DNA from 3 places in the Exiguobacterium sp. s133 genome. Region 3 is predicted to be linked to each of the others. Evidence: riboswitches for the same ligand, from Rfam matches in the RefSeq annotation. Region 3 holds a riboswitch; each other region holds the start of a gene.
What was found. A riboswitch is a leader RNA that binds a small molecule or an ion and turns the genes downstream of it on or off. The one in region 3 is predicted to bind S-adenosylmethionine.
Positions count from the first base shown of each region.

Region 1: linked by a shared signal. The riboswitch ahead of KNP96_RS12905 (alpha/beta hydrolase) and the one ahead of metK (methionine adenosyltransferase) in region 3 are both predicted to bind S-adenosylmethionine.
Region 2: linked by a shared signal. The riboswitch ahead of KNP96_RS04090 (methionine ABC transporter ATP-binding protein) and the one ahead of metK (methionine adenosyltransferase) in region 3 are both predicted to bind S-adenosylmethionine.

Region 1 covers NZ_JACSMK010000010.1:63,034-67,582, reverse strand. The annotation lists gene ribD (bifunctional diaminohydroxyphosphoribosylaminopyrimidine deaminase/5-amino-6-(5-phosphoribosylamino)uracil reductase RibD) at 1-690, opposite strand, end outside; FMN riboswitch at 849-993, opposite strand; SAM riboswitch class I at 1,146-1,250, opposite strand; SAM riboswitch class I at 1,466-1,568, shown strand; gene KNP96_RS12905 (alpha/beta hydrolase) at 1,629-2,387, shown strand; gene KNP96_RS12900 (thymidine kinase) at 2,571-3,188, opposite strand; gene KNP96_RS12895 (DedA family protein) at 3,371-4,021, shown strand; gene KNP96_RS12890 (type B 50S ribosomal protein L31) at 4,057-4,302, opposite strand; gene rho (transcription termination factor Rho) at 4,400-4,549, opposite strand, start outside.
Region 2 covers NZ_JACSMK010000002.1:302,984-307,532, forward strand. The annotation lists gene KNP96_RS04080 (alpha-glucosidase) at 1-50, opposite strand, end outside; gene KNP96_RS04085 (aminotransferase class I/II-fold pyridoxal phosphate-dependent enzyme) at 217-1,404, shown strand; SAM riboswitch class I at 1,467-1,573, shown strand; gene KNP96_RS04090 (methionine ABC transporter ATP-binding protein) at 1,657-2,670, shown strand; gene KNP96_RS04095 (methionine ABC transporter permease) at 2,660-3,325, shown strand; gene KNP96_RS04100 (MetQ/NlpA family ABC transporter substrate-binding protein) at 3,359-4,174, shown strand.
Region 3 covers NZ_JACSMK010000002.1:58,796-63,344, reverse strand. The annotation lists gene pckA (phosphoenolpyruvate carboxykinase (ATP)) at 1-1,361, opposite strand, end outside; SAM riboswitch class I at 1,594-1,720, shown strand; gene metK (methionine adenosyltransferase) at 1,850-3,058, shown strand; gene KNP96_RS02875 (GNAT family N-acetyltransferase) at 3,200-3,688, shown strand; gene KNP96_RS02870 (alpha/beta fold hydrolase) at 3,766-4,470, shown strand; gene mnmM (tRNA 5-(aminomethyl)-2-thiouridylate-methyltransferase MnmM) at 4,509-4,549, opposite strand, start outside.

The sequences.
Region 1 (4,549 bases), on a different contig from region 3:
ATCGTTTAAGACTTGGAATGTTTCAGTCAGGCGCCCGCGGCGATCGACAATGACACGGACCGGTTCGATGCCGGTCGAACTGCGCAACGTCAGTGCCGGGTCATCGATGATCACCGTGTCGCTTCCGACGAGAATCGCGTCGTGTATCCCGCGTAACTGCCGTCCGTCAGCACGTGCCGCTTCCGAAGTGATAAAGCGTTGTTCACCCGTCGCAATCGTCCCGTTCATCGTTTGGGCGACTTTCACTGTGACATGCGGACGTTTTCGTTCAATCGCCGTCCAAAATGGTTCATACAGTGCCACTGCCTCGTCTTTTAGTAGACCGACTTCGACGTCAATCCCCGCCTGACGGAGACGTGTGATACCGCTTCCTGCGACGAGCGCGTGGCGGTCCTCTGTCGCGATAAAAACACGATTGATTCCTGCTTCGAGGATTGCTTCCGTACACGGCGGTGTTTTGCCGTGATGATTGCACGGTTCGAGTGTCACGTAGAGATCGGCTCCGCGTGCTGCTTCACCTGCCATGAGGAGCGCTTCGACTTCGGCATGGGGTCCTCCCGCATAACGGTGGGCCCCAAAACCAACAATCCGCCCCTGTTTGACGATGACGCAGCCGACACTCGGATTCGGGCTCGTTTGACCGTTTAACATGTGTGCTAGTTGCATCGCATAACTCATGAATGTTTCCATTTTTTCCGCTCCTTTCAATAAAAAAGACGCCTCCTGTAAAAGGGGCGTCGTGATTGAAGGATTGACGAAATAAGCGTCTCGCGTTTCTGTTTTTACACATACAGAAACAGACCTTTCCCTGAAAACATTTTTTCAGAAAATGGCAGCAAGCGCATTGTTTCGTCCTTCTCCCATCCGGACTTTACCGTCGGCCCTGGAGTCTCACCAAGTCAGCCACAGTGCGTACACTGCAGGTCGCGGGCTCATCGATTTATCAATCGCATCACCGCCGGTTGGGATTTTCACCCTACCCCGAAGAACTGGTTATTGAGTTATACAGCTCAAGACTAGCACAGGTCATTCTAAAATACAAAATGAATTGTATTTCATTCTCTTTTTTTAGGAAAACATCAAAAAAAGGACCCTTCTCTTAAAAGAAAAGGATCCTTCCATCTGCACTAAGGCAGAATCCGCTCCGCTCATCTTTCAGACAAACGTCTGACGGAATTGGCACAGTACGACGTAAGAAGTCTGTTGCCGAGGTTTCGTAGGGCCAGTCCCTCCACCTCTCTCGATAAGTGCTACGGTATGAAGTTCATATGTGTGATGTTTCAAGTCGTTCTTATGTCGTGAATCTAATGCTTACACTACGGGGATTCCTTTCTCAAGTCAACCATATTTTCAAAATTAAACCAAATTACCCAGTTTATCAATTTCGACTTCTTTTTGACGTCTTGACAACGTATTTCAATCAATGCTATCCTCTTCACAATGATTATTCCGACAATTCCTATACGATATATCAAGAGTGGGCGAGAGATCTGGCTCTACGAACCCACGGCAACCTGCAACATGCAAGGTGCTCCGACCAGCAAAGCCGATGCTTTGGATGATACTTACGAGAATCTCGTAGTGCGCCTAAAGCACTACGAGTTTTTTAATAGAAGGAGGAACCCTTTATGAATTCATCATCACCCGTCCTGTTTGGCGCAGAAGCTTTTTTGATTGAACGAGGTCCAATCGGTATTTTACTGTCTCACGGTTTTAACGCAACCCCTCAAAGCGTCCGTACTGTCGGAGAGCAGTTTGCCGCCCAAGGGTTTACCGTGTATGCCCCGCGTCTCGACGGACACGGGACGAGCATCCGTGATTTCGAAGCGTCGACTGCTGAAGATTGGAAACAAAGCCTCCGCCAAGGGTTCGACGTCTTAACCAATCATTGTTCGTCCATTTTCATCGCCGGACAATCGATGGGTGCGACACTTGCCCTTGCACTCGTCGCGGAAGGATTACCTGCTGACGGATTGATTACGATCAATGCAGCGTTAGCGATTCCTGCCTATGAAGCATTATCTTTTGAAGACTGTCCACGCTACTTAAAAGAAAGTACCCCAGACATTAAACGTGAAGCGTTTGAAATCATCTATGACCAAGTCCCTGTCGTCTGCGCATCGGAACTTTTGACCTTGATTGACCAGACACGTCCACTCTTACCAGCCATCGAGATTCCAACACTTATTTTATATTCTGCCGAAGACCATGTCGTCCCGCCTGAAAGTTCGGATTACCTTTATCAAGTCATCGGTTCGACGGACAAACGGAGCTATTGCCTGCTTGACTCCTATCATGTCGCGACCCTCGATTATGATCAAGAAACGATTGTCCGCGAGGCAACACACTTTGTACACCAATATAGTCGTTTGACCCACACCGGTTGATGTCTTTCCTGCGCAAAAGCAAGGGATGAAGACTGTTTCGATGCGTGTTTCAAGCATCGACTAAGCCGTCCAGAACAATATGAATGCGCAAAAAAAATGGCCGATGCTCCCTTGAAACGATGGGAGTATCGGCCATTTGATTGATGTGGTCCTGACTGATGAATCAGTCCTTCGTTTACTTCATCAGTTCTGTTGCTGTTTCTTCCATTGTTGCAGGGCTTGCGATTTCCCCGGCACTTCATGGCAGTGGCGGCAACGCGGCTCATACGACTCTGACGCGCCGACTAAAATGATTGGATCATTGTAGTTGGCAGGTCGACCGTCGATTAAACGTTGCGTCCGCGATGCCGGGTCACCGCACGACAGGCAGATCGCCTGCAGTTTCGTGACGAACTCTGCCCGTGCGAGAAGTTCCGGCATCTTACCGAATGGTTCCGCCCGGAAGTCTTGATCGAGTCCGGCACAGATGACACGTTTTCCGTCCTGCGCGAGGGCCTCGATGACATCGACGATTTCATCATCAAAGAACTGAACTTCGTCAATCGCGACCACTTGTGTCTCTTGTGCGACTGCCGCGTACACGTCACGGCTCGTCGCCATCGGTACCGCGATGACAGAGTTGCCGACGTGCGAGACGACATGTTCTTCATGATAACGGTCGTCGATTGCCGGTTTAAACACTTGGACCGGCAACTTCCCGTACTGAGCCCGGCGAACGCGTCGAATCAATTCTTCCGACTTACCAGAGAACATACTTCCGCAAATCACTTCAATCCAACCATACTGATTTATTACATGCATCATTGCAGACACCGTCCTCTAAAATTAGTCACTTTAACGAGTATAGCCCGAATCGAATATAAGGAAAAGAGTTGACTTCTCGAAATCAAAAATCCATCCGTTCATTCCCATGATTCCCCACCTTGTCGTTTTAACCAGTCCTCATTTCCTGTACACTATAGAAGAAGAATTTATGAAGGAAGGTGTTCCCGATCCATCACATATTACATGAAGTGCTTCATCAATATGGTTCATTCGGACTTGCGATCCTTCTAGCCGGGGGGATCATCGGGCTTCCTGTTCCGGATGAAACGTTACTGATCATGTCCGGTTTTTGGATGCATCAAGGCAATTTACCCTTAATCGGAACGATTCTCGCCGCTTACGCCGGAAGCTGTATCGGGATGACGATCAGCTACCTGCTTGGTCTGAAACTCGGAATGCCGTTGCTTCATCGAATCGGACCGAAGTTTCGCATTTCTGAAAAACACATTGTCACGGCAGAAGCCGGCTTTCTTCGTTACGGCAAGTCGGTCTTGATTATCGGTTACTACATACCTGGCCTTCGCCAACTGTCCGCTTTTTTTGCCGGTGTTTCGAAGATGCCGTTTCGGGTTTTCGCCGTCTATGCGTATACCGGGGCTTTGATTTGGATTAGTGTCTTTCTCGGCGCAGGTTTTTTCCTCGGCCGACATTTTTCCTTCAGTCGTCTCTTCGAACAATTCGCGACAAATCCTGACTTGCTCCCGTATATCACCGGCATTGCCGGCGCAATCGGCTCATCGTTCGTGTTGAAGACTTACCTGACCTATCGCGCCCAGTTCAGTCTATACAAAAACAGCCTGCTCCAGTGATGGAGACAGGCTGTTTTTTAATGGATAGGTCGCAATTACTTGCGGCCGTATTTTTTGTTGAAGCGATCGACACGACCGTCTGCAGCGTTGAACTTTTGACGACCAGTGTAGAATGGGTGCGAGTCCGAAGACACATCCACGCGGATGAGTGGGTACTCGTTTCCATCTTCCCAAGTGATTGTTTCGTTCGAAGAACGAGTAGAACCAGTTAAGAATTTGTACTCAGTAGTTGAATCCATAAATACAACTTTGTTGTAGTTTGGGTGAATTCCTTGTTTCATGGTTGATTTCTCTCCTTCCGCCCTGGTTCATTTGCTGAGCCAGAGTAAGTTACCTTCCTATACTAAACGATTTTTCATCGTCTCGCAATACCTATTTTCAAGTCGGTGTATCTGTTTTGATCGTCCGTGGTTTAGCTGCTGCCCGGCGAATCGGCTTCTTCTTTTCCTTCAACAGTTCAACGAAGAATTCTTCATTATTTTTCGTATCCTTAATCTTGCGCAAGAAACTGTCGACGAACTCGTTTGA
Region 2 (4,549 bases), 240 kb from region 3:
CGCCAGTACACTTGATAAACGACGGCTTCTTTCCACCAGGTCCGATTCATCTTTTCCATCTCCCGTCTAGTAGTCAATCGATTACTTGTCTAGTGTATCAAGAACATCGTCTGAAATTGGAATGTTCTTCTAATTTTTAAGGGATTTTAAAAAACCTCTTTCATTTTGACTGAAAATTCGCTATTCTTGACGACAATACCCGAAGGAGGAACAGAGATGAAACATTTCGCCCCATCGATCGCCATCGATCGCTTGCCCGATCCCGTCTTCGCAGAACTTGCCCAACGGATCGGTTCCGTCAAAGCCGCAGGACACGACGTCATCACGCTTGGTCAAGGAACGCCGGACCAAACGACACCCGTACATATTCTCGATGCTTTAAAACAAGCCATCGATGATGCAAGTAATCTCCAGTACCCCCCGTTTCGCGGACATGATTTCTTAAAGCAGGCCGTCGCTAATTTTTATGAATCAGAATTTGGCGTGTCGATTGATCCGGCGACAGAAGTCGCGATTTTACTCGGAAGCAAGGCCGGCATCGTCGCCCTTCCGCAGACGATCGTCAATCCCGGTGAAGGAGTCATCGTCCCGGATCCCGGTTACCCGGATTACTTGTCGGGCGCAGCACTTGCCGGTGCGTATCCAATCACGCTTCCGCTTCTCGCTGAAAATAGCTTTTTGCCTGACTATGACCTCCTCGATTCGCTCGACGTCGAACGGGCCCGGATGTTGTTCCTCAACTACCCGAGTAATCCGACCGGTGCGACGGCGACAGCGAAAGCCTTTGAACAGACGGTCGCATTCGCTGATGAAAACGACATTTGTGTCGTCCACGATTTAGCGTACGGCGGGATCAGCTTCGATGGTCCGACACGTAGTTTCCTCCAGACGGAAGGGGCAAAAGACGTCGGAATCGAACTGTTTTCGCTCTCAAAACGATTCAACATGTCCGGCTTTCGGATCGCCTTTGCGATCGGTAATCCATCCGTCATCGCGAGCATCGAAACATACCAGGAACACCTTTACGTCAGTGCCTTCACACCGATCCAGCATGCAGCGACGGTCGCACTTTCAAGCGATCAGACATGTGTCCGTGAACTGAGCGCCTTGTATGAGACGCGACGCGATGCGTTGTTCGGTGCATTAAACGAAATCGGCTGGGCAGGACCGGTTCCGGGTGGTTCGTTCTTCGTCTGGCTCCCTGTTCCGTCCGGCTTCACGTCACAAAGCTTCACCGATCACCTGCTCGACGAAGCGCACGTCGCCGTGACACCGGGTCATTTCTTTGGTACATACGGTGAAGGTTACGTCCGGATCAGTCTGATTGCCGATGTCGACCGACTCGTCGAGGCTGTCAAACGAATCGGGACCCTTCAGCTCTTCCAAACCGCCGTTGCCGAATAATTCTGAAAAAACGTTTGACAGATGGGAATCATTTCCGTTAAAGTAAATCCCAACAGCATAGCTACTTATCGAGAGCGACCGAGGGATTAGGCCCAACGACGTCCGGCAACCACCAGTAATGGAACGGTGCCACATCCTACAGAACTTCTTTTGTTCTGAGAGATAAGTTACGAAATTCTACAATTCGTCGCTTTTTTCTGGTTGCTCTCTAACTGGAAAAAAGCGATTTTTTTGTATAGGGAGGGAAACATCATGATTGAGTTCGCACACATCACAAAACAATTTGTCCGTGACCGCACACCGATTTTTGCATTAAACGATGTCAACTTAACGATTGAACAAGGGGAAATCTTCGGCATCATCGGTGAATCCGGCGCCGGAAAAAGTACACTCTTACGGTTGATTAACGGACTCGAGACACCGACGAGCGGTACGGTCATAGTAGACGGAGCCAATCTATCACGTGTCTCCAAAACGTCTCTCCGCAAACTCCGTCTCCGGGTCGGTATGATCTTTCAACACTTTCAACTGATTCAGTCCCGCACGGTTGCCGACAATATCGCGTTCGCCTTAAAGGCTGCCGGTGTCAAACGGCGTGAGTTCCCGAAACGGATTCAAGAATTAACGGCACTCGTCGGACTCGAAGGATTCGAGACGAACTATCCGAGCCAACTCAGTGGTGGACAAAAACAACGCGTCGGCATCGCACGAGCGCTCGCCAACAATCCAAACATCTTACTCTGTGACGAAGCGACATCAGCGCTCGATCCGGTGACGACGCTCCAGATTCTCGATTTACTGAAAGATTTGAACGCCCGGCTCGGTTTGACGATCATCCTCATCACCCACGAAATCGATGTCGTCAAACAAATTTGTCACCGCGTTGCCGTCATGGCGCACGGTGAAGTCGTCGAAGTCGCTTCGACTTACGCCATATTTAGTCAAGCCGAACATCCGGTCACAAAACATTACGTCGATACGGCACTCCAAATCGAGTTGCCGGAACGAATTTTACGGACGACACCCGGCAAAGTCATTCGACTTCAGTTCACGGGTGAAAAAACAGGTGAGAGTACCTTATCTGAAGCCATCAAACAATTCGATATCGCAGTCAGCATCCTGCATGGGAAGGTCGACTACATTCAGGACGTCGCGTTTGGCGTCTTAATCGTCAGTTTGACGGGACCGACACTGCATGTGAATCGTGCCTTAACCTGGCTCGAGGGACAGTTGCACGCAATCGAGGTGATTCAAGATGTCGCTTGACCGGTTTACGACAATGCTTCCCGACTTAACGAAAGCACTCGGAGAGACGGCCTTCATGGTCGGCATTTCACTCGCCTTCGCCATCATCATCGGAATTCCACTCGGGATTTTATTATTCATCACCGACCGCGGACTCTTTTTCCAAAATGTTTTCATTCGAACGACGTTGGACTTCGCCATCAACATCGTCCGCTCGTTACCATTCATCATCCTACTCGTTGCTTTGATTCCATTGACGCAACTCATCACGAAGACGACAATCGGTCCCGCTGCCGCCTCGGTCAGTTTGAGCGTCGCCGCGATTCCGTTTCTCGCCCGACTCGTCGAAACCTCACTCCGTGAGATTCCACCCGGCTTGATTGAAGCAGCAGAAGCGTGCGGGGCGAAACCGCTTCGCATCATTATCAGTGTTCTCCTTCCGGAAGCATTGCCCGGAATCATTCAAGGCTTGACGTTGACCTTGATCAGCCTGATCGGATTCTCAGCGATGGCAGGGATCGTCGGTGGCGGCGGAATTGGTGACCTCGCGATCCGGTTCGGTTATTACCGGTACGATAACGTCGTCATGATCATGACGATCGTCGTGCTTGTCGTCATCATTCAAGTCATTCAGGCACTCGGCAACCGGTTCGCACGTGTCGCCGATAAACGATAACTTACAAATAGAGAACGCAAGGGAGAGATTACGATGAAAAAACGCTATGCCTTTTTAGCAACAGGATTATTAGGAGCAAGCATCTTAGCCGGATGCGGTGACAGCAGTGCAAATGAAGAAACGAAGTCCATCAAAATCGGGGCGACGAGTGGTCCGTATAGCGATATGGTCAAAGAAGCGATTCAACCGGGACTCGAAAAGAAAGGCTATAAAGTCGAAATCGTCGAATTCAGTGATTACATTCAACCGAACCTTGCCCTCGGGAGCGGTGATATCGATGCCAACCTGTTCCAGCATTCGATTTATTTAAAAACGTTTGCGAAAGAAAAAAATCTCGACCTCACAGGGCTGATCACTGTCCCAACCGCACCGATGGGATTATACAGCAAGTCCTATAAAACGTTGGACGATGTCAAAGAAGGCGCTGAAGTCGCGACACCGAACGATCCGACGAACCAGGCACGTGCTTTGAACCTGTTAGCGGATCAAGGTTGGATTGAACTAAAAGCAGATACCGATCCACTGACCGTCTCAGAAAAGGACATCATCAAAAATCCAAAGAAACTCGTCATCAAACCGCTTGAAGCCGCTCAGCTTCCACGCGCTGTCGAAAGTGTCGATATTTCAGCCGTTCCCGGAAATTTCGCACTTGCTGCGAAGTTCGACTTACTCGATGCACTCGCACTCGAGACGATGAACGAGCAGTACCGCAACTTAGTCGCTGTTAAGACAAGTGACGAAGACAAACAACTGGCCAAAGACTTAACCGCTGTCGTCAAATCGGATGATTTTAATGAAGTGATCGAAAAATCATTCAAAGGATTCAGCAAACCAGACTGGGCGAATTGAGCAGAAGTGTCACTTTTACGGAAAGACCTTATTCTCGCCACTTCTCAAAAGAATAAACGCCATAAAAAACCGGACGGCTCCACCTCCTTTCAATAACAGGGGTGGGCCGTCCGGTTTTTCGATAGTATCTCTGTTACTCGTCGCTCCCCCTTCCCGAATCGCAGCCTTTCTCAGGTCTTCTTCCATTAGAAAGCCTAAAAAGATTTGCTTCCACGTGACTCCTACGGGAAAAAGCGCAAGGCTTGCTTGCGCTGTCAGAGGCAGGCGAGACCCTGCATCTTGACCTGTAAGGGAAAGAGGCAACGGCTTGCGCCTCGCCCGAGGAAAGCACGGGAAGTAAGAATCTTTCGTACCACTTATATCAACCACCTACGT
Region 3 (4,549 bases):
ATATCAGCGAGTGTGCCGTTGACAGCTGCATTGACCATCGTCCGTGTATATGCAAGCTTCATCCGACTTCCCGTCCCATATGCGCCACCCGTCCAGCCTGTATTGACGAGGTAAACCGTGACACCGTGCCGGTCGATGAGCTCACCGAGCATCGTTGCATATTTTTCAGGAATGAGCGGTAAGAAGGGTGAACCGAAGCATGTCGAGAATGTCGCTTCCGGTTCTGTTACGCCACGCTCTGTCCCGGCTAACTTCGATGTATACCCGGATAAGAAGTGATACATCGCTTGCTCCTTCGTCAACTTACTGATTGGCGGCAGGACGCCGTAAGCATCAGCTGTTAAAAAGACAATTGTTTTCGGATGTCCGGCGCGTGATGGTACTGCAATATTATCAATCGCTGTAATCGGATAAGCGGCCCGTGTGTTTTCCGTTTTTGACGTATCATCATAGTCAGGAATTCGTGCATCATCGAGGACGACGTTTTCAAGGACAGTGCCAAACCGAATCGCATCAAAGATTTGTGGTTCTTTTTCACGCGATAGGTTGACCGTTTTTGCGTAACAGCCACCTTCGATATTGAAGACGCCGTCGTTGGACCACCCGTGCTCATCGTCACCAATCAATTGACGACTGTCGTCAGCAGACAGTGTGGTCTTACCAGTACCGGATAATCCGAAGAATAAGGCGACGTCACCCTCATGACCGACGTTAGCCGAGCAATGCATCGATAAGACGTCTCGTTGAGGTAAAAGGTAGTTCATGACAGAGAAAATCGATTTTTTGATTTCGCCCGCATATTCTGTTCCACCGATTAAGACAATCCGATGTTCGAATGACATGGCGATGAACGTTTCGGAATTCGTTCCATCGACTTTCGGATCTGCTTTGAAGTGAGGCGCATAAATAACCGTGAAAGGCTCAAAAGCAGCTTCTGTCGGATATTCACGCAAAAATAGTTGTTTTGCAAACAAATTATGCCAAGCATATTGTGTCACGATCCGAACCGGAAGGGTAAAATGAGTGTCTGCACCAGCAGCAGCTTCTGTGTAGTAGAGCTGATCTGCTTCATTCATGTAGCGAAGAACTTTTTGTAAAAGTTGCTCGAAGTTGTCTGCTTCCATCGGTTGATTGACATGGCCCCAATCGATATGTGACTCGCATGACTGATCGCGAACAATGAACTTGTCTTTAGGTGAACGACCTGTAAATTTCCCCGTTTCTACAGACAGAGCGCCATTTTCAGCAAGAACCCCTTCTTCGTTACGAATTGCATGTTCGACTAGCTCAGCAACAGATAGTTGTTTGAACACATGCTCCTTCTTGAGTAGCTCTTCGATATTCAGGACCGTCATCGGCATCCTGACCCCACCTTTCCCCTACGTTGGTTTAGCTCTGACATTTAGTATGACACATTTATTATATATGACATACTAAAGGATGAGCAATCCTTTTTTAGCGCTGATTTCTATTTATTTGGAAACGCTTTCAGCATTAACAGTTTAACATCTCTTCGGGAAAGTTTCGACTAGAAATTAAAACGTAGCTTGACAGAGTGGTCACAACTTTATATCATGTAATTCGTAACGGATACTCTTATTCTGAGCAGGTGGAGGGAACAAGGCCCGAAGAAACCCGGCAACCGTCCTACATTAAGAATTCTATTAATGAAGGAAAAGGTGCTCTCCTGAAGCGAAGTAAACACTTCGAACGATAAGAGGGTAAAGGAAGAACGCACAACCTTTCCCTGACCATTTTTTGGACATGGAGAGGTTTTTTTTCATTTTACCGTCCCACTCAACTAGGGGAAATGAGTACACCGTCAAATTCTTTTTTGGGAGGGTCAAACATGACAAACCTTAATCGCCGACTATTTACGTCGGAGTCAGTTACTGAAGGTCACCCGGATAAAATCTGTGACCAAATCTCGGATTCTATCTTAGATGCAATCCTCGCAGCCGATCCGAATGCTCGTGTCGCTGCTGAAACATCTGTCACGACAGGACTTGTCCTCGTCGCAGGTGAAATCACGACATCGACTTATGTCGATATCCCGAAAGTCGTTCGCGAAACAATTCGTGAGATTGGCTATACACGCGCTAAATATGGTTTCGATGCAGACACTTGTGCTGTATTGACTTCAATCGATGAGCAATCAGCAGATATCGCTCTCGGTGTTGACCAAGCGCTTGAAGCACGCGAAGGTAACATGTCAGATGAAGAAATCGATGCAATCGGTGCAGGGGACCAAGGTCTCATGTTCGGTTATGCAACGAAAGAAACGCCTGAATTGATGCCACTTCCGATCTCACTTTCACACAAACTTGCTCGTCGTCTCGCAGAAGTCCGTAAAACTGGACAACTTGACTACCTCCGTCCGGATGGTAAGACGCAAGTAACTGTAGAATACAATGAGAACAACGAACCGGTTCGTGTCGATACAATCGTCATCTCAACACAACATGCAGAAGAAGTGACGCTTGAGCAAATCCAAGCAGACCTGAAAGAGCATGTCATCGCACCTGTGATTCCATCAGAATACATCGATGCGGAAACAAAGTTCTTCATTAACCCGACAGGTCGCTTCGTCATCGGTGGACCACAAGGTGATGCAGGATTAACTGGACGTAAAATCATCGTTGATACGTATGGTGGCTATGCACGTCATGGCGGCGGCGCATTCTCTGGTAAAGATCCAACAAAAGTTGACCGTTCTGCAGCATATGCAGCACGTTACGTCGCGAAAAACCTCGTAGCTTCTGGTCTTGCAGATAAAGCAGAAGTTCAACTTGCGTATGCGATTGGTGTCGCGCACCCAGTATCGATTGCAGTTGATACGTTTGGAACAGGTAAACTTCCAGAAGCACAACTCGTCGAACTCGTTGCCGAAAATTTCGATCTTCGCCCAGCAGGGATCATCAAGATGCTTGATCTTCGCCGTCCGATTTATCGTCAGACAGCAGCTTATGGTCATTTCGGTCGTACAGATATCGAATTACCATGGGAGCAAACTGATAAAGCAGCAATTCTTGAAGAACAAGCGAAACGATTCGCTTAATTTTCAGTTCAGAAGCAGACTCGCACGAGTTTGTTTCTGAACTTTTTTTGTTTGTCTCGAATTTTGGAGGGAAACGAATGATTTTTCTAGAACAGGGTAAAAGAACATGTACCGGTAAACGGAAAAAAGGGGGAGTCCGATATGGAGATACGCGAAGCAATTCCTACTGATGCGGCACGCATTCATGATATTGCCATCACCTCTTGGATGGATACGTATGAAGAGATTTACTCGGAAAGCTCGAAAGCCCATTTCGTACAAGAGGCGTATCCGCAAGAAGAAGTCGTTCGAGCAATTCGGACGGCGGAGGAAGCGCGGGGAGAATATTTCAATGTCGCCATTATCGAGGAAGAAATCGTCGGTTTCATCCATGCAATCGATGTTGACGGCACGTGGGAAATCGTTCGCTTGTACGTACTACCGAAATATCAACAAAATGGGATTGGGCGAAAGTTGATTCGTGAACTTGAACACCAAGGTGCTTCCCCAATTGAAGTCTACGTTGAATCAAGAAATTATAAAGCGCGCCAGTTTCTAGTCTCTTTCGGTTTTAAAGAAGAAAGTGAAACGACTGAAGAAATTTTCGGTCAAGTGGAACCTGTGACACGCTTAAAGCGTATATATGAATGAAAATCCAACTTAAGATGGTTTTGACATCAAGATGTAAACGTTATAATACAGAGATACTTGTATGAAGAGGTGAGTTTGTGGAAGATCAAGCAACAGGAATTATCGTACTTGTCTATCCCCTTCAACTGCGAGCGACGCCGAGCGATGCGTTAATTCGAGTCCTTGAAAAGGATTATGAAGTGTTACGTGTAGATGCTCCGCGCCGGATATCGCTTGAGGAACATCAACAACTGCTGAAGGATGCTTTACGAGAAGCCGGAAAACGAAAGTTACCGATTCATATCATCGCCTGCAGCATGGGCGCACTCGTCGTCAACCGGCTACTGCAGGAATATGAATTGCCGATTGCGAGTTTGTCGTATATTTCGCCGTTATTTGATTGGCATAATTCAAAACAACTCGGTGGCGTCAAACAAGTATTTGCAAGTGCATTCGATCGTTTTCGACCGGATGCGCCACTCGGGATGTTGCCGTTTGGTCAAAATAGTGAAGATACGGCACGTCTCGGTGAGTTGACATATGCACAGTACCGGGAGATTGAAGAAGAAATCGTCTTACATGATGAAGAGCGGAAGAAACTACCGCGAGTCAACCTCGCTTGTTTTTATGCACCGGACGATCAATTCGCGGACGTAAAATATACGTTAGAGATTTGCCGGAAAATGGGTGGCGATCAAATCTATCTTCAACGGCTCCATGGATTTCCGCATTTCAGCTTTGAACGTCTCAATACGCGGTTCGCTGAAAAATTATTGCTTTTTTTGAAGATGGTTGAGGAATGACAAAAAAGACGCTGTCGTGCTGACAGCGTCTTTTGCTATTAATCGAGTGTTTGCTTTTTTAATTTTTTTTCGATGGCGA